Regions from separate parts of the Salinicola sp. MIT1003 genome, predicted to be linked through region 1. Evidence: predicted binding sites of a transcription regulator. Region 1 holds the regulator's gene; the other holds the start of a gene.
What was found. The regulator sigma-54, encoded in region 1, starts transcription at its own class of promoters, with help from an activator protein. The targets are predictions, from matches to a motif close to TGGCACNNNNNTTGCTNT.
Positions count from the first base shown of each region.

Region 2: BC443_RS06645 (amino acid ABC transporter substrate-binding protein) is a predicted target of sigma-54. The motif match lies at 2,880-2,897, and genes of this name have one in related genera.

Region 1 is NZ_MCAP01000058.1:90,121-99,904, forward strand. It holds gene BC443_RS16330 (ATP-binding cassette domain-containing protein) at 1-453, opposite strand, end outside; gene BC443_RS16335 (KpsF/GutQ family sugar-phosphate isomerase) at 654-1,664, shown strand; gene lptC (LPS export ABC transporter periplasmic protein LptC) at 1,856-2,485, shown strand; gene lptA (lipopolysaccharide transport periplasmic protein LptA) at 2,482-3,024, shown strand; gene lptB (LPS export ABC transporter ATP-binding protein) at 3,125-3,850, shown strand; gene BC443_RS16355 (RNA polymerase factor sigma-54) at 4,000-5,433, shown strand; gene raiA (ribosome-associated translation inhibitor RaiA) at 5,565-5,873, shown strand; gene ptsN (PTS IIA-like nitrogen regulatory protein PtsN) at 5,883-6,365, shown strand; gene rapZ (RNase adapter RapZ) at 6,368-7,324, shown strand; gene BC443_RS16375 (HPr family phosphocarrier protein) at 7,311-7,580, shown strand; gene mgtE (magnesium transporter) at 7,689-9,044, shown strand; gene BC443_RS16385 (hotdog domain-containing protein) at 9,115-9,504, shown strand; gene pmbA (metalloprotease PmbA) at 9,702-9,784, opposite strand, start outside.
Region 2 is NZ_MCAP01000011.1:315,384-325,167, reverse strand. It holds gene ribA (GTP cyclohydrolase II) at 1-418, opposite strand, end outside; gene hemE (uroporphyrinogen decarboxylase) at 647-1,735, shown strand; gene BC443_RS06655 (DUF393 domain-containing protein) at 1,707-2,216, shown strand; gene BC443_RS06650 (VanZ family protein) at 2,284-2,652, shown strand; gene BC443_RS06645 (amino acid ABC transporter substrate-binding protein) at 2,956-3,984, shown strand; gene BC443_RS06640 (amino acid ABC transporter permease) at 4,070-5,260, shown strand; gene BC443_RS06635 (amino acid ABC transporter permease) at 5,262-6,371, shown strand; gene BC443_RS06630 (amino acid ABC transporter ATP-binding protein) at 6,487-7,215, shown strand; gene BC443_RS06625 (host attachment family protein) at 7,368-7,793, shown strand; gene BC443_RS06620 (LysR family transcriptional regulator) at 7,822-8,748, opposite strand; gene BC443_RS06615 (ferredoxin--NADP reductase) at 8,901-9,677, shown strand.

The sequences.
Region 1 (9,784 bases):
CACCCGTCGAGCCATGCCGCCGGACAGTTCGGATGGCATCAGGTGGCGTGCGCCACGCAACCCGACCGCCTGAAGCTTCATCAGCACGATGTCACGCACCATGGCGTTCGGCAGCTCGGTATGTACACGCAGCGGAAACGCGACGTTCTCGAACACGTCGAGGTCCGAAAACAGCGCGCCGCTCTGAAACAGCATGCCCATGCGACGGCGCAGCTTGAAAAGCGAACGCCGCGATAGCTGGTGTACGTCCTGGCCGTCGATCAGAACCTGCCCCCGGTCCGGCACCAGCTGACCACCGATCAACTTCAGCAGTGTCGTCTTGCCGGTTCCGCTGGGCCCCATGATGGCGGTTATCTTGCCGAGCGGAATCTGCAAGTCGACACCACGGAAGATATCCGTGTTGCCGCGGGAAAAATGCAGATCCTTGACCTCGACCATAATCGGATCATCCATGCAGCATCCACCAATCCAGTGAGATCAATTATCGAACATTGTATCCTAACCTTGACAGTAGCGACCAGCCGTCACTGAACAACCGTTACACCTGCTATCCTGCAAAGGGACGAATCATTAGACGATCGAAGGTATACTCTTGCGTATCGCGCCGCGCCGAGATCGCCCTGCGCCCACCATTCCACGACGACATTCATGCCATGACCGATCCCCGAGTCGCTTCCGCCGCGTCCCAGAGCAAACCCGCTACGCTAGATTTTCGCGCCAGCGCCAGACGCACGCTGACACTGGAACAGCAGGCCATTGGTGAACTCGTCGAGAAACTCGACGGCTGTTTCGACGCCGCCTGCAGATTGCTGCTCGACTGTCGTGGCCGCCTTATCGTGACCGGCATGGGGAAGTCCGGCCATGTCGCCCGCAAGATGGCAGCCACCCTGGCCAGCACCGGCTCGCCGGCGTTCTACGTACACCCCGGCGAAGCCAGCCACGGCGATCTCGGCATGATTACCGGCGACGACGTGGTCATCGCCCTGTCCAATTCGGGCGAAACTCAGGAAATCACCGGCCTGCTCCCGCTGTTCAAGCGCCTCGGCGCGCCGCTGGTCAGCTTGACCGGCCGGCCGGCATCCACCCTGGCGCGCTACAGCGACGTGCATATCGATGTCGGCGTCTCCCGCGAAGCCTGTCCCCACGATCTCGCGCCGACCTCTTCCACCACCGCCGCGCTGGCGATGGGCGACGCGCTGGCGCTGGCGCTGCTCGAGGCGCGCGGTTTCAGCGCCGACGATTTCGCCCTCTCGCATCCGGGCGGCACGCTCGGCAAACGCCTGCTGCTGCGCGTCGCCGACCTCATGCACGAAGGCAGCCGACTCCCCAGCGTTCCCACCGGCAGCCCGTTGCGAGAGGCGCTGCTGGAGATGACGCTCAAGGGCATGGGGTTCACCTGCGTCGTCGATGAACGCGGCCTGCTGGTCGGTGTCTATACCGACGGCGATCTGCGCCGAACGCTCGACCAGCGCGGCGATTTCACCCTGCTTCGTGTCGACGACGTCATGACCCGGGGTGGCAAGACGGCGACGCCCGACATGCTGGCCGCGGAAGCGGTAAGGATCATGGAGGACAATCGGATCACCGCACTGGCCGTGATCGAAGAGGGTGTCCCCGTGGGAGCGCTTCACATGCACGACCTGCTGAGAAGCGGAGTCATCTGATTCGTCGTCGAACATCCGATTCATCGTCGAACATCTGATTCGTCGTCGACGTTGTACCCTGATGGCATCGTCTCAATGAAATGACCATGTCGTTTCCAGCACCCGGACAACGATGCGGTTCGAGCCGTCAGAGCTCATAGATTCATCAACGCCAATTCGATCAAGGCTTTCGTTTAAGACAAGGAGCAACCGTGGCCAAGACAGCCGGATTTCAGTCACCCTGGTGGCGGCGCCTCGGCCTGTTGGCACTACTGCTGATACTGGGTGGCGGGCTGACCTATCTGGATCAGCGCGGCGAAGACCAGCAGGAGTCCGCCATCAGCAACACGGCGGGCGGCGAGCCCGACTACTACCTCGAAGATGCCAGAATGACGCGCTTCGATGCACAGGGGCGTGCCTATCAACGCCTGGATACGCCGCGGCTGGTACACACGCCTGCAGACGATGTCATTCGTACCGAGACACCCCACGGCTACCTCATCGACGACCAGCAGCGCCAATGGCAGGTAACCAGCGATACCGGCCAGTTGAGCCGGGGCGGCGAACAATTGACGCTGGAAGGCAATGCACGTCTGGTACAACCCGAACAGGCATGGAGCCTGGAAACGCAGACACTGCATTACGACAACCGCGAAGCCCACGCATGGAGTGACACGTCTTCTGTGTTACGTCAGCATGACCAGCGCATGCGCGGTGATCGCTTCGACGCCTGGATCGACGAAGACCGTATGCGCCTGACCGATAACGTGCAGGGGTACCTGCCACAGCAATCCCAATCACAGCAATCCCAGTCACAGCAATCTGAGGATCAAGGATCATGAGGCGAGAACTCGGCCAACTCCTGGTGCTTACCGCGCTGGGCTTCACCAGCCTTCCGACCATGGCACTGGAAAGCGATGCCAGCGCGCCGATCGAGATCGCCGCCGACCAGCTCGAGCTCGACGACCGTCAGGGTACCGCGGTCTATACCGGCAGCGTCGACATGCAGCAAGGCAGCATGAACCTGAAGGCCGCACGCGTCGACATCCAGCGAGCCGACGACGGCCAGGTCAGCCAGGTCACAGCCAAGGGCGGCGGTGGCGAGCGCGCCTATCTCGAACAGCGGCCGGCCCCCGACGAAGCGATCGTCAAGGGGTGGGGCGATACCGTCATCTATCATGCCGCCGAGCGCCGCGTGGAACTGGTCGGCAACGCCGAACTGCATCAGGCCGGCGACACCTTCGATGGCGCCTACGTCGAATACTATCTCGACTCGCGCCGCGTCCAGGCTCGTTCCAGCCAGGACGGCGACGGCAGCGGCGACGGTCGCGTTCGCATGACCCTCACGCCGCGCAACGCTTCCGAGCAGCCGTCCCAATAGTTCTTACAGTCATGACTCCAGAGAAGATTCGGGCTCTGTTTCCGACCATGCCCACCGGGCCCGAATCGCTCTGCGCCGCGTCGCCACAAGGACCGTATCCATGAAAACGCTAACGGCCGCCAATCTGGCCAAGAGCTACAAGGGACGTCGCGTCGTCCACGATTTCAGCCTGACCCTGCGCCAGGGCAGCATCGTTGGCCTGCTCGGCCCCAACGGCGCCGGCAAGACCACCTCCTTCTACATGATCGTCGGCCTGGTCAAGGCCGATGCCGGCAGCGTTCATATTGACGACCACGACCTCAGCCGTGCACCGATGCACGACCGGGCCCGAGCCGGGATCGGTTATCTGCCGCAGGAAGCCTCGATCTTTCGCAAACTGAGTGTCGCCGACAACATCATGGCCATTCTCGAGACGCGCAAGGATCTGGACCGCGCCGGGCGACGCGAACAGCTCGAGCGGCTGCTCGCCGATTTTCACGTCGACCATATTCGCGACAACCTCGGCATGAGCCTGTCCGGCGGCGAACGCCGGCGCGTCGAGATCGCCCGCGCGCTGGCCACGGAGCCGGCCTTTGTCCTGCTCGACGAGCCCTTCGCCGGCGTCGATCCGATCTCGGTCGGTGATATCAAGAGCATCATCCGCCAGCTCCGCGATCGGGAGATCGGCGTTCTCATCACCGATCACAACGTGCGCGAAACGCTGGACATCTGCGACAACGCCTACATCGTCGGCGACGGACAGATCATTGCCGAGGGCCGCCCGGATGCCATCCTCGACAACCAGCGCGTTCGCGACGTCTATCTTGGCCACGAATTCCGGTTATAATCCGATTTCCCGCCCTATCCTGTTTCTTTCCGGCGGCCAGCCCTACCTGAGCCGCCCTTAGTGGCATGTTTCTTGCATAAATCGTTGCATGTCGTCAGATCAATCAGTAACGTGGCTATTCCCTCGTTGATTATGACGTCCGTTTCGCCATGTCCATGAAGCCTTCGCTGCAACTCAGAGTCGGCACGCAGTTGACCATGACGCCTCAGCTTCAGCAGGCGATTCAACTGCTGCAGCTGTCGACGCTCGACCTGTGCCAGGAGATTCAACAAGCGCTCGAATCCAATCCGATGCTGGAGCTGGAAGAGCCGTACTCGGAGCAGGAGACCCAGGAGACGCCGGAAGACGACTGGTCCAGCGACATTCCCGAAGAGCTGGCGCTCGACAGCGACTGGAGCGACACCTATCAGGACGCCACCGCCGGATCGCTGGGCAGCAGCAGTGGCAGCGAAGAGGCGCCGGATTTCGACCGCAACGCCGCTGCCACCAGTCTGCACGACCACCTTTTGTGGCAGATGGCGATGGGCGATTTCGACGACCGCGAGCGCGAGCTGGGCGAATGTCTGATCGACGCGATCAATGACGACGGCTACTTCACCGGCTCGCTCGACGAGCTGGCCCTCAGCCTCCGCACCCAGCGCGGCGACCGCGTGACCACGGCGGATCTCGAACACATGCTGATGCGCCTGCAGCAGTTCGACCCCACCGGGGTCGGCGCCCGCGACCTGCGCGAATGCCTGCTGCTCCAGCTCGGCACGCTGGACACGGATACCCCGCTGCTGCCACAAGCCAAACGCCTGGTGCGCCAGTTTCTTGAGGCCTTGGCTGGCAACGATCGGCGACTGCTCAAACGCCGACTGCGGCTCGAGGACGACGAACTCGACAGCGTCATCGCAATGATCCGCACGCTCGAACCACGCCCCGGGCAGCGCTTCGATACCAGCCGCGACGACTACGTGATTCCCGACCTCGTCGCCACGCCCTCCCCCGAGGGCTGGCGCATCGAGCTCAACGCCGAGGCGCTGCCGCGTCTGCGCATCCAGCCCGACTACGCCGCCCTGATCAAGCGCGCCGACAAGAGTGACGACAACACCTTCCTGCGCCAGCATCTGCAAGAGGCCCGCTGGCTGCTCAAGAGCCTGTCGAGCCGCAACGACACGCTGCTGCGTGTCGGCCGGGAGATCATGTCGCGCCAGGTCGATTTCCTCGAGCGCGGCGAAGAAGCCATGAAGCCGCTGATCCTGGCCGATATCGCCGGTAGCGTCGACATGCACGAGTCGACGATTTCCCGTGTCACGACCCAGAAGTACATCCACACGCCACGCGGCGTGTTCGAGCTCAAGTACTTCTTCTCGAGCCAGGTGGGCGGTCAGCGCGGGGAAGGCGACAGCTATTCGAGCACGGCGATTCGCGCCCGGATCAAGAAGTTCATCGGCGAAGAGCCCCCCAGGAAGCCGCTCTCGGACAGCAAATTGGTCGAATTGCTTGCCCAGTCCGATATCTGCGTTGCCAGGCGCACCGTGGCCAAATATCGGGAAGCCATGGGCATTCCCTCGTCCAGCGAACGCAAGCGCCTTTCCTGACGTCCCGACTGCACGACGAGGCAAAATCGATCCAGGGCTCGCCAAACCGGGCGATATCGATCACGATGCCTTTGCAGTGACCTGAAAAGGGTTACAATCAAAAGTGCCATCTGCCGCAACAGGAGTGTGTCATGCAAGTGAACGTTACCGGCCACCATGTCGAGCTGACCGATGCCCTCCGGGACTATGTCGGAGAAAAACTCGTTCGTTTGGAGCGTCACTACGACAACATCACCAATGTTCAGGTCACCCTGAGTGTCGAGAAGGAGCGCCAACAGGCAGCCTGTACCCTGCATGCCGCAGGCGGCGATCTGCACGCCGAAGCCAGCGATACCGACATGTATGCCGCCATCGATTCACTGGCCGACAAACTCGACCGTCAACTGGTCAAACACAAAGAGAAGGCACAAGCCCGCGCCCAAGGCGCCGGCGCCCGTTAACGCCTGATGATGACACTGGAAAGCATTCTGCCTCCCGAACGCACCCTTTACGGGGTCACGGGGGGCAGCAAAAAACGTCTGCTGGAATTTTTCAGCACCTTCATCGCCCAAAACACACCCAGCCTGGACAGCCAGGAAGTCTTCAGCCGCCTGATCGGCCGTGAGCGACTGGGCAGCACGGGGATCGGCAACGGCGTTGCCATCCCCCACGCGCGCAGCCCTCACTGCAAGGGGCCGATCGCGGGATTCATGCGCCTGAAGGACGCCATCGACTTCGACGCGATCGATGGTGAACCGGTGGATCTGGTATTCGTGCTGCTGGTACCGGAGGAAGCGGACGATACCCACCTTTCGCTACTGGCCGAAGTCGCCGGCGTCATGAATCAGGGCAGCGTCAGACAGCAGTTGCGTCACGCAGAGACTCAGCAAGCGCTGCACGACGCGCTGATCGATGCCATCCGTCATCACCAACCCAGCGATAACGGCTACTAGAGATGCAACTCGTCATCATCAGTGGTCGCTCCGGTTCGGGAAAATCGATCGCCCTGCAGGCACTGGAAGACCTGGGCTACTATGCCATCGACAACCTCCCGGCCAACCTGCTGGCGCCACTGATCGACGAACTGCGCAGCGCCCCGCCCACACGCCCCAACGTGGCGGTCAGTATCGATGCCCGCAACCTGCCGGAAGCGCTGGAGCGCTTCCCGGTCCTGTTGAACGCAGTACGTGAACGCGGAATCGACACGCAGGTCGTCTATCTCACCGCCGATGCCAAGATTCTGCTGGAACGCTACTCGGCGACCCGACGACGCCACCCGCTGACCCGCGGCAACGACATGACCTTGGCCGAGGCGATCGATCACGAGCAGGAATATCTTGCACCGATTCGCCGCATGTCCGATCTGGTGATCGATACTCAGGGGCTCTCGGTCCACGAACTCCGTGCACGGATCGGAGAACAGGTCGCCAGGCACACCGGTGGCCGTTTGACGTTGACCTTCGAATCCTTCGGCTTCAAACGTGGCGTTCCGCTGGATGCCGACATGGTGTTCGACGCGCGCTGCCTGCCCAACCCGTTCTGGGATCCCGGGTTGCGTGCCTATGACGGCCGCGACGCTCAGATCGTCGAATTTCTGGAAACCTATCCCGACGTCCACGCCATGGCCGGCGACATCCATGCCTGGCTGGACCGCTGGCTGCCGGCCTACCTGGCCAGTCACCGCAGCTATCTGACGGTGGCGATCGGTTGCACCGGTGGCCAGCACCGTTCGGTCTACCTGATCGAGCGCCTGGCCCGCCATTTCCACCATGAATCCGCCGACATCCGACTTCGCCATCGCGAACTCGGTATCCATACCGCCCTCTCGCAGGGTTCCACACCGCGAGAGCCGGCGCCGCAGGATGCACCATCAAAAGACGCAGGATCACTCAAGCGCGATGCCGACACGTGAACTTCGCCTGACCAATCGTCGCGGACTGCATGCCCGTGCCGCCACCAAACTGGTCCAATGCTGCCAGCCCTTCGCCGTCCGTGTGGCGATTCATCACCGTGAACGCCAGGCCGATGCCGCCAATATCATGTCTCTACTCATGCTGGCCGCGCCTTGCGGAACCGAGTTGACCGTGACGACCGAAGGCGACGATGCAGACGCCGCCATGGAGGCCATCATCGAGCTTTTCGAGGCGCGTTTCCACGAGGACGAGTAGCTCCCGCTCCTTCCACAGCGTTCGTGAACAGCGTTTTCCATCCTCGTCATTTTGCTCGACGATGGTAGAATGCTCATCCCGCCAGTCGTTCAAGGATGACCGTTCAGGATGAGCAACAATCCCGAAAAGCTGCAGCCACGGCTGGCCAAGCTCAACGAAGCTCTTGAAAGCGGCGCGCTGGATCAGGCACGGCGCATGCTCAATCGCGGCCTGGCGCCGGTGGATGTCGCCCATCTGCTCGAGTCCAGCCCGCCCAAGGAACGCGAGATTCTCTGGGGCCTGCTGGACCCCGAGCTGCATGGCGACGTGCTGCAGTATCTGGGCGATGACGTCCAGATCGAATTCCTCAACCGCATGGATGCCGAACAGCTGCTGACGGCGACCGAGGGTCTCGATGTCGACGACCTCGCCGACCTGCTGCAACAGCTACCCAATACCGTCATCCAGGAAGTCCTCCAGTCGATGGAGGCGCAGGAGCGCCAGCGGGTCGAAGCGGTCCTCTCTTACCCGGAGGACACCGCCGGCGGCCTGATGAACCCGGACGCGATCACCATTCGCCCGGATATCACGCTGGATGTGGTCCTGCGCTACCTGCGCCGCCACGAGCGCCTGCCCGATGCCACCGACACCCTGCTGGTCGTCACGCGTCGTGACGAGCTGATCGGCATTCTGTCGCTCAACCGCCTGCTGGTCTCCGATGTCTCGGTGCTGGTGCGCGAGGTCATGGAAACCGACTTCCACTCGATACAGGCCACCGCCTCGGACAGCGACGTCGCGACGCTGTTCCAGAAGCATGACCTGATCTCGGCGCCGGTGGTCGGCATCGACGGCAAACTGCTCGGCCGTATCACCATCGACGACGTGGTCGACGTCATCCGCGAGGATGCCGAGCACCAGGTCATGAGCATGGCCGGTCTCGACGAGGACGAAGACACCTTCGCCCCGGCGCTGCGAACGAGCCGTCGCCGGGCGTTCTGGCTCGGTATCAACCTGATCGCGGCAACGATCGTCTCCATCGCCATCGGCTTCTTCGAGGACACCATTCAGCAGATCGCGGCCCTCGCGGTGCTGATGCCGATTGTCTCCAGCATGGGCGGTATCGCCGGCTCGCAGACGCTGACCGTGCTGATTCGCGGCATTGCGCTGGGCCACGTCTCCGGCGCCAACGTGCGCTGGCTATTGATCCGCGAACTGCTCGTCGGCATGACCAACGGCCTGATCTGGGCCGTGGTCGTGGGCACCATGTCGGTCTTCCGCTTCGACGACATCCGGCTGGGGCAGATCATCGCCATGGCGATGGTCATCAACCTGACCGTCGCCACGATGGCCGGCACCCTGATCCCGGTACTGCTCAAGAAATTCAAGATCGACCCAGCGCTATCCGGCGGCGTGCTGCTGACGACCATTACCGACGTGGTCGGCTTCGTCGCCTTCCTGGGTCTGGCGACCGCCTTTTACCTGTAACGACCCGGCAGGCCCGATCATCGAACCCAGGCGGGCCACGACGCCGGGTGATGCCAACGAGGAGCAGCGGATGAACTTTCATACCCGCAAATGGATCAAGCCCGAGGATCTCAATCCCAACGGTTCACTGTTCGGCGGAAGCCTGCTGCGCTGGATCGACGAAGAAGCCGCGATCTACGCCATCATCCAGCTGGGCAACGCCCAGGTCGTGACGAAGTACATCTCCGAGATCAACTTCGTCTCCAGCGCCCGCCAGGGGGATATCATCGAACTCGGCATTACCGCCACGCACTTCGGCACCACCTCGATCACGCTGGAATGCCACGTGCGCAACAAGATCACCCGCAAGAGCATCCTGACGATCGACAGAATGGTCTTCGTGAATCTCGGCGAAGACGGCACCCCCGCACCCCACGGTCGCACCGAGATTACCTATATCAAGGACCGCCTTGAGGGCTGAAGCCGCGAGCCGCGAAACCAGAATGCGGTTCCTGTCGGGAAAAACAAAACGTCAGCGACACCGTCGCTGACGTTTCTCGTAGCTCGTAGCTCGTAGCTCGTAGCTCGTAGCTCGTAGCTCGTAGCTCGTAGCTCGTAGCTCGTAGCTGCTGTTTAGCGCCCCGAAGCCAGCGCAGTCGTAGCCCGTAGCTCCAGCGTCTACTGCCCCGCGATGGTCATCGAGTCGAGCAGCCAGCTACCGGTCTGGATGCTGCCGCGGCGGTCGATGTCGTCACCCACGC
Region 2 (9,784 bases), on a different contig from region 1:
GATGCTCGAGCATGGGCACGCAGATATCGTAGCGGCGCTGGTCGGCGCCGAACCCGAGCCGTTCGTTGGCCTCGACGGTATCGGCGCCGTCATCCTGAAGCGCGTAGGCGCGGATCTTGTTGAGCAGGCCGATCCCCCGGCCTTCCTGGCGCAGATAGAGCAGTGCGCCGCGCCCTTCGTCGGCGATCCGCTTGAGGGCTTCCTGCAACTGGTAGCCGCAGTCGCAGCGCATCGAGAACAGGGCATCGCCGGTCAGGCACTCCGAGTGCACCCGAGCGAGAACCGGCTCAGGCGTGGTGATGTCGCCGAGCGTCAGCACGACGTGCTCCTTGCCGGTGGACTCTTCCTGGAAGCCGTGCAGCATGAACGTCGCCCAGGGAGTCGGCAGTTGCGATGCGGCGATGAAGCGGATCGTCACGATGACCTCGCGATGTGGAAAGGCGCTCGAATACGGTTGCCGAAGCGCCGGATGATGAATAATCAAGGGGCGGCATTATAACAGGCTTGCCGGCCGATCCGTTACAAGGCTGCAAATCGCGCCGATAGCGGACATCAATTTTGACACCCGGAGGTTTTACTGCATGTTCGGGCGATCCGTTACAATGCGGAGGCTCTTGATTAAATTCTCTCGACTATGAAGGCTGCCATGACACTATCCCAGGATCTCCAGCCGCGGGCGCTGCACAACGATCGCCTGCTGCGGGCGCTGGCTCGCCAACCGGTTGACCGCACACCGGTCTGGATGATGCGCCAGGCGGGCCGCTACCTGCCCGAGTATCGTCAGACCCGGGCCCAGGCCGGCAGTTTCATGGATCTGTGCCGCAACGCCGATCTGGCCTGCGAGGTGACGCTGCAGCCGCTCGAGCGCTATCCGCTGGATGCGGCGATCCTGTTCTCTGACATCCTGACCATTCCGGATGCCATGGGGCTGGGGCTCTATTTCGAGACCGGCGAAGGTCCCAAGTTCCGCAAGACGGTGCGTTCCGCCGCTGACGTCGCGGCGCTGACCGCGCCGAATGCAGAGCGGGATCTCGACTATGTCATGAACGCCGTCAGCACGATTCGCCGCGAGCTCAATGGCCGCGTGCCGTTGATCGGCTTCTCCGGCAGCCCGTGGACGCTGGCGACCTACATGGTTGAAGGCGGCTCGAGCAAGGATTTCCGCCATCTCAAGGCGATGCTCTACGGCGATCCGCAAACCCTGCACGCGCTGCTGGGTATTCTCGCAACCGCCGTCACCGACTACCTCAATGCGCAGATTCGCGCTGGCGCTCAGGTCGTGCAGATTTTCGATACCTGGGGCGGGGCGCTATCGACGCCGGCCTATCGCGAGTTCTCCCTGGCCTACATGCAGCGCATCGTGGATGGTCTGATTCGCGAACACGACGGCCGTCGCGTGCCGGTGATCCTGTTCACCAAGAACGGCGGGCAGTGGCTCGAGTCGATCGCCGACAGCGGCTGCGACGCGGTCGGTCTGGACTGGACCACGGAGCTGAGCGATGCCCGGCGCCGTGTCGGCGAGCGGGTTGCGCTGCAGGGCAACCTCGACCCCAACGTGCTGTTCGCGCCGCCGCAGCGGATTCGCGAAGAGGTGGCGCGCATTCTCGAGAGCTTCGGGCCGGGCGAGGGCCATGTCTTCAACCTGGGGCACGGCATCAGCCAGTTCACCGACGCGGGCCACGTCACCGCCTTCATGGACGCCTTGCATGAACTCAGTCCCGCCTACCACCGGTGAGCCTGTCAGCAGCGAGCCTGTCGCTAAAGAACCCGGCGACGGCCTGCTGCTGTTCGATGCCGACTGCCCGTTCTGCCGGCGTTCGGTGCGCTGGCTGCTGGCGCACGAGCGCCCCGAGAGCCGGCTGCGCATCGCCGGGCTGAAAAGCCCGGTATCCCGCCGACTGGGCGAACACTTCCAGATCGACTTCTCGGGTACCGACAGCATCTGGTACATCGCCGACGGCGAGCTCAGCTGCAATAGCGATGCCGCCTGGCGCCTCGCGACCCGGTTGCGGGGAGAATGGCAGCGTATCAGTGCGCTGCGCCGGGTGCCGCGAGCGTTGCGTGAACGCACCTATCGATTCATCGGTGATCATCGCCACCGCTTGGCCTTCCTCGGCGCCGACCGTCTCGAGAGCCATGAACGCTGGCTGACATCGCTGACGCCGGCACTCTGCCAACGCTGCGGCTTGCCGCCCGATCTCGCCGATGAAGGGTGAGCCTGGGCCCCGATGCAGTGAATGTCCCGGCAGACGAGACAGTGAACCAGGAGAGATGCCGATGCCCATGAGCGTCTGGCAAAAAGGGTGCGCGCTGGCCACGTTGATCTGGGCGGCGGGGATCGCCTGGGGCAGCTTGAGCCCGGCTACCGACCTGCCGCAGCACCTGCCGTGGGACAAGTTCAATCACTTCATTGCCTACGCTGGCCTGGCAACAGGTCTGCGTCTTACGGGTTGCCGGTGGCCGGTTGCGTGGGGCGCGGCAGTCGTCTTCAGTATCGGCATCGAATATCTGCAGGTCTGGGTGCCAGGGCGTCATGGTGGAGACTGGGGCGATATTCTTGCGAATGCACTAGGCGCTGGCGCGGGCCTGCTATTGCTGGCTCTGGCTCGACGCGGGAAATCGAAGCGACGCCGTCGTCTGTCTGGACGATAGCCGGTCTGGCCGGTCTGGAAAAAAGTCGGAAAGATCGATACGCCATCTCCAATGTATGCCACGTTGACTCGCGCTTCGACTCAGGCACCTTTTTGGTGCGTCTGTGTTTTTTAAGCACTGTTTTGAAACAATTTATTGCCGCCAAGATGTCGATGCCGGGCGTCATGACGGGTCATCCGCCTCGAAAAGCCATTCAAAATAGACTTTTAAGCACAATAAGACAGATGTGGAATGGACTTTGCTACTGTCGTACGAGCATGCTCGGCATGCACTTATACGATAACGCTAGGGAGTTGATTCACTATGCGCCACAAGAACAAAAGCTTGGCCCTGCTCTCCATCGCTGCCCTGGGAGCGCTGGCCGCGACGCAAGCTCAGGCCGCCACGCTGGATGACGTCAAGAGCAACGGTACTCTCCGTTGCGGCGTCAACGCAGGCCTGACCGGGTTTTCTGCACCGGATCAGGACGGGCACTGGACCGGCATCGATGCCGATTTCTGCCGGGCGATGGCCGCTGCCACACTGGGTAAATCCGAGTCGGTCGCGTTTACCCCGCTGACGGCCAAAGAGCGTTTCACGGCGCTGCAGTCCGGTGAGGTGGACGTACTATCACGCAACACCACCTGGACCGCCATGCGGGACAACGCCCTGGGGCTGAACTTCACCGGCGTGACGTTCTACGACGGCCAGGCCTTCATGGTCTCGAAGGATCTCGGGGTGAATAGCCTCAAGGACCTCAATGGTGCAACGATCTGCATCCAGTCGGGCACGACCCACGAACTCAACATTGCTGACTACTTCCCGGCCAACAATCTCGACTATCAACTGGTGACGTTCGACACGCCCGACCAGACCGCCCAAGGCTTCGATAGCGGCCGCTGCGACGTGCTGACTTCCGACTCATCGCAACTGGCGGCGCTGCGCCTGCAGCTCAAGGATCCGGACAGCGTCACCATTCTGCCCGAGCGTATTTCCAAGGAGCCGCTGGGCCCGGTCGTGCGCCAGGGTGACGATCAGTGGTTCGACATCGCCAAGTGGACGCTGTTCGCCATGCTCAACGCCGAAGAACTGGGCGTGACCAGCGACAACGTCGATGAGATGCGCGACAACCCGCCGAATCCCGGCGTGGCACGTCTGCTGGGCAAGGACGGCACGTACGGCGAGCAACTGGGGCTGGACAATGCCTGGGCCTACAACATCGTCAAGCAGGTCGGCAACTACGGCGAGATCTACGCACGCAACGTCGGCGCTGACTCTCCGCTGAAGATCGATCGCGGCATCAACGCGCTGTGGAACGATGGCGGCATTCAGTACGCTCCGCCGGTTCGCTAAGCGTCAAATCGTCCTCTCGACACCGCGCCCTTTCGGTCTGAGCGCCGGGGCGCGGTGCCTCTCAACGCTCGAGTAGAGACAGCTCATGCTGCGTCCATCCACTGCCCTTCCGCGACGGGGTCGGGGCCCTTTGTGGCGAAATCCCGCCGTTCGTGCCTTGATCATCCAGGCCGTGCTGTTTCTGGCCCTGGCGATTTTTATCGGTTATCTGGTTCACAATACGCTGCTCAACCTCGAAGCCCGCGGTATCCACACCGGCTTCGGATTTCTGGACGGGCGCGCCGGCTTCTCGATCCCGCAGACGCTGATCGATTACACCAGCGATAGCACCTACGGCAGAACGTTCGTTATCGGGCTGCTCAATACGCTGCTGGTATCCGCGCTGGGGATCGTGGCGGCGACGATCATCGGCTTTCTGGTCGGTATCGCGCGGCTGTCACCCAACTGGCTGCTGGCGCGCCTGGCGACGATCTACGTCGAGGCTTTCCGCAACATCCCGCTGCTGGTCCAGATCCTGTTCTGGTACTACGCCGTGCTGCGGGCACTGCCATCGCCGCGACAGAGCCTGTCGCTGTTCGATGCCTTCTTCTTCAACGTGCGTGGCATGGTGATGCCCGACCCTCAGCCGCTGGACGGATTTGCTGCCACGCCGTGGGCGTTGCTGGTCGCCATCGTCGTCGCGATCGTGTTCGGGCTGTTCGCCAAGCGGCGTCAGGCGCGCACTGGGCAAGCGTTGCCCGTCTACTGGATCGGTGCGGCCATCATCATCGGCTTGCCGCTGATCGTATTCCTGGCCACCGGATCGCCGCTCAAGTGGATGCTGCCGGAAATGGCCGGCTTCAACTTCCGCGGTGGCATCAATATTCTGCCGGAGCTGCTGGCGCTGTGGCTGGCACTGTCGATCTACACGGCTGCCTTCATCGCCGAGATCGTGCGCTCGGGCATTCTGTCGGTTTCCCACGGCCAGACCGAAGCGGCACGCTCGCTGAGCCTGCCGGAGGCCATCACCCTGCGCAAGATCGTCATTCCGCAGGCGATGCGTGTCATCGTCCCGCAGATGACCAGCCAGTATCTCAACCTGATCAAGAACTCGTCGCTGGCCACGGCTATCGGCTATCCGGATCTGGTAGCCGTCTTCGCCGGCACCACGCTCAACCAGACCGGTCAGGCGATCGAGATCATCGCCATGACCATGGCTGTCTATCTGGTCATCAGTCTGACGGTGTCATTCTTGATGAACCTCTACAATGCGCGCACGCTGCTGAAGGAGCGTTGAGATGGCTGACTCTACCTTCCGCACCGAAATGATCGAGGCGCGCGACGCGCCGGACCAGAGCCGGGGCGTGATCGGCTGGTTTCGGGCCAATCTGTTCAACGGCCCGATCAACAGTATCATCTCGGTGGTGGTGATCGTGCTGTTGGCGCGACTGGCCTGGCCGTTCCTCGAATGGGCAGTGATCGACGCCGACTGGGTCGGTACCACGCGTGATGCCTGTACCGGCGAAGGCGCCTGCTGGGTCTTCATCTCGGCGCGCTTCGAATCCATCATCTATGGCTTCTATCCAGAAGCGGCGCGCTGGCGGGTCGATATCGTCTTTGCGCTGCTGGCGATCCTGGTCGCCTGGCTGGCGATCCCGAAAATGCCACGCAAGAAGTGGGTCGCGTTGTTCACGTTGATCGGCTTTCCCATCATTGCCTTCGTCCTGCTGGTAGGCGGCATGTTCGGCCTTGAGCACGTGCCGACCCGCGCCTGGGGCGGGCTGATGCTGACGCTGACGATCGCGGTCGTAGGCATAGTGGGGTCATTACCGCTGGGTATCATCCTGGCGCTGGGACGACGCTCGAAGATGCCTTTCGTCAAGGGCGTCTGCGTGATCTTCATCGAGTTCTGGCGTGGCGTGCCGTTGATCACGGTGCTGTTCATGGCTTCGGTGATGCTGCCGCTGTTCGTGCCGGGTAACATCGATTTCGACAAGCTGGTGCGAGCCTTGATCGGCATCATGTTCTTCTGGAGCGCCTATATGGCCGAGGTCATCCGCAGTGGCCTGCAGGCGATCGGCAAAGGGCAGAACGAGGCCGGGCAGGCGCTGGGGCTGAGCTATTGGCATCGGATGGGGCTGATCATTCTGCCGCAGGCGCTCAAGCTGGTCATTCCGGGCATCGTCAATACTTTCATTGCGCTGTTCAAGGATACCTCGCTGGTGCTGATCATCGGCCTGTTCGATCTGCTGGCGATCATCCGCGCGGGTCTGACCGATTCGAACTGGCTCGGCTTTTCCACCGAGGGCTACGTGTTCGCGGCGGCGGTCTACTGGGTCTTCTGTTTCAGCATGTCCCGTTACAGCCAGTACATCGAGCGTCGTCTGAATACCGGACATAAACGATGAGAGCGATGAACGTCTCCGAATTCATGCCCTCACACAACAAGATCGTGATCAGGAAATCATTGCCATGAGCGAAGTGACAGCGTCTCCGACAACCGCGCCCGGCAGCGACCGACCGATGATCGAGATCGATCATCTCAACAAGTGGTATGGCAACTTTCATGTGCTGCGCGATATCAACCTGACCGTGACCAAAGGCGAGCGTATCGTCATTTGCGGACCTTCGGGTTCCGGCAAGTCGACGATGATTCGCTGCATCAACCATCTGGAAGAGCATCAGCAGGGCTCGATCGTGGTCAACGGCGTGCCGATGACCCATGACGTCAAGCGGATCGAGCAGATTCGTCGCAATGTCGGCATGGTCTTCCAGCACTTCAATCTGTTCCCGCACCTGACCGTGCTGGAAAACTGCTGTCTGTCCCAGATATGGGTGCAGAAGAAGCCGCGCGCCGAGGCGGAGAAGACCGCCATGGAGTATCTGGAGCGCGTGCAGATCGCCGATCAGGCGCTGAAGTATCCCGGCCAGCTGTCCGGTGGCCAGCAGCAGCGTGTGGCGATCGCCCGGGCGCTGTGCATGCGTCCCGAGGTGATGCTGTTCGACGAGCCGACATCCGCCCTCGACCCGGAGATGATCAAGGAAGTGCTCGATGTCATGATCGAATTGGCCCATGAAGGCATGACCATGCTTTGCGTGACCCACGAGATGGGCTTCGCCAAGACCGTGGCCGACCGAGTGATCTTCATGGACCAGGGCCAGATCATCGAGGAAGCGCCGCCCACCGAGTTCTTCAACAACCCGCGCTCGGAGCGCACACAGCTGTTTCTCAGCCAGATCCTGGGTCATTGATGAACCCTGGAGCCTAGCTGCCTGTTGGCGTCGAAGAAGGTCTCATCCTGCGCCCTGCCGAACGGCAGGGCGTATTCGTTCAACCTCTAGTTGAGCGCGGCGCGATTCTCTACCACGCTAGAGGAACGATCCACGGAACAGGAGAATCGATCATGGACAAGACTTATGTAGTGGCTGCCGACGCGTCACGCGCCCGTATCTTCGCCCGCGAAGCGAGGGTGTTGCGCGAAGTGCATACGCTGACGCATCCCGAGGGGCGTTTGCATGCCGGCGATCTTCGAACCGGTGGTCAAGGCGAGGCGTTCTCCGGCCCTGGCGCCAGCCAGCGTCATACCGGCAATGACCAGGCGACTTCGGAGAAGGAAGCCGAGTTTTTCGCCAAGGAAGTTGCCACCTATCTGCGTGACGCCCGGACCCAGGGCAAGGCGGACGAAATCGTACTGATCGCCGAGCCCAGGTTTCTCGGCCATCTGCGCGATAAGCTCGACAAGACGACGATGAAATGCGTGACTCAGACGATCGATAAGGATCTCTCGAAAGCCAGCGAAGAGGAGATTGCCCAGAAACTGGGCTGGTGAAGCGTATATTCGTGATGCCGTCGATTTCTCAGGGAATCGACGGTAGATCGATCTGATCGCTGCGCTGAATGCCGGCGGTCATCTCCCGACACAGCCGCAGAAATTCCCGCATGCCGGTCGTCAGGTACTTCTGACGGTGCCAGATGAACGCGAACCGACGCGTCAGGTCCAGCTCGGGCGTCGCGATCGGCACTAGGCTACCTCGGCGAAAGGCGTCCCTGAGCGCCAAGCGCGATACGCAGCCGATCCCCAGACCCGATTCCACGGCGCGTTTTATCCCTTCGGTATGTTCCAGTTCCAGCAGAATATTGAAGCGGCCCCGGCGGTGGCGCATGGCGTGCTCCAGCGTCCGGCGCGTGCCGGAGCCGACCTCGCGCATGATCCAGGCTTCACGCAGCAGCCTCTCGACATCGGCGGTGCCTTCGCTGGCCAGCGGATGGCGGGGCGAGCAGAACACGGTCAGGTCATCCTCGATCCACGGCTGGATGACGATATCGTCATGCTGGCAGTCGCCCTCGATAAGACCCAGGTCCAGCTCATGTAAGGCGATGCGCTCGACGATGGAGGCGGTATTGCGAACCTGCAGCCTGACCCGGCTTTCCGGGTAGCGCTGCATGAAGTCGCTGATCAGCAGCGTCGCCAGATAGTTGCCGATCGTCAGCGTGGCGCCTACCTCCAGCGAGCCGATGCCGCTCTGACCCTGCAGCAGTTCTTCGATCTCCTCCCCTCGATCCAGCAAGGCGACCGCCTTGGGCAATAGCTGAAACCCGAGCGCGTTCAGCTTGAGGCGCTTGCCGAGGCGATCCAGCAACTGGCAGTCGAACTGACGCTCCAGCTCAGCCAGTGCCGTGCTCGTTGCCGATTGCGACATCGACAACACCCGGGCGGCCCGAGAAACGCTCTGATGCTGGGCAATCGCCACGAAAACCTCGAGTTGACGCAGGGTATAGCGCATGAAGAGCGTCCGTTATCGATTTTATGGATATAGGTTATCCAAATAACCCGCTTAACAGAATACCCATCTTTTCTTATAGTTAACCTATCTATATTGGATTTGATTTATTCTCTTTAGTTATTAGCGTTCGTATTAGAGATAAGGAGCGGGTCATGAGCAAATTTGCCTTGGAAGAGGTACTGAGCGTCCACCACTGGAACGATACGCTGTTCAGCTTCCGGACGACGCGCGAGCGGAGCCTGCGGTTCAAGAATGGCCAGTTCGTCATGATCGGTCTGGAAGTCGACAGCAAGCCGCTGGTGCGTGCCTACTCCGTAGCCAGCCCCAATTACGAAGACCACCTCGAGTTCTTCAGCATCAAGGTACAGGACGGCCCTCTGACATCGCGCCTGCAGCATCTCAAGGTCGGTGATCAGATCATGGTCAGCCGCAAGCCGACCGGCACGCTGGTGTGTGACGATCTGCTGCCGGGGCGCAATCTCTACATGCTCTCCACCGGCACCGGCCTTGCCCCTTTCATGAGCCTGATCCAGGACCCCGAAGTCTACGAGCGCTTCGAGAAAGTCGTGTTGATCCACGGCGTGCGGACCGTCAGCGAGCTGGCCTATGCCGACTTCATCTCCAAGGAGCTGCCGGCGCACGAATACCTGGGTGACGAGATCCGCGAAAAACTGGTCTACTACCCGACAGTGACGCGCGAAGAGTTCCACACCATGGGGCGCCTGACCGACCATATCCGCAGCGGCAAGCTGGTCGCGGATACCGGGTTGCCGCCGCTGGATCCGAAGCAGGACCGGGCCATGATCTGCGGCAGCCCGGCGATGCTCGAGGAAACCAGCGGGCTGCTGGACGAACTCGGTTTCGCCATCTCGCCGCGCATGGGCGAGCCGGGCGACTACGTCATCGAGCGGGCGTTCGTCGAGAAATGATCCGGCTTCGCTGGAAGCTGCACCTGGTTTCGCCAGAGCTGTAAGCCGTAAGCTATAAGAAAAACCCCATCCGGCGAACGCCAGATGGGGTTTTTCTTTCCTCAATC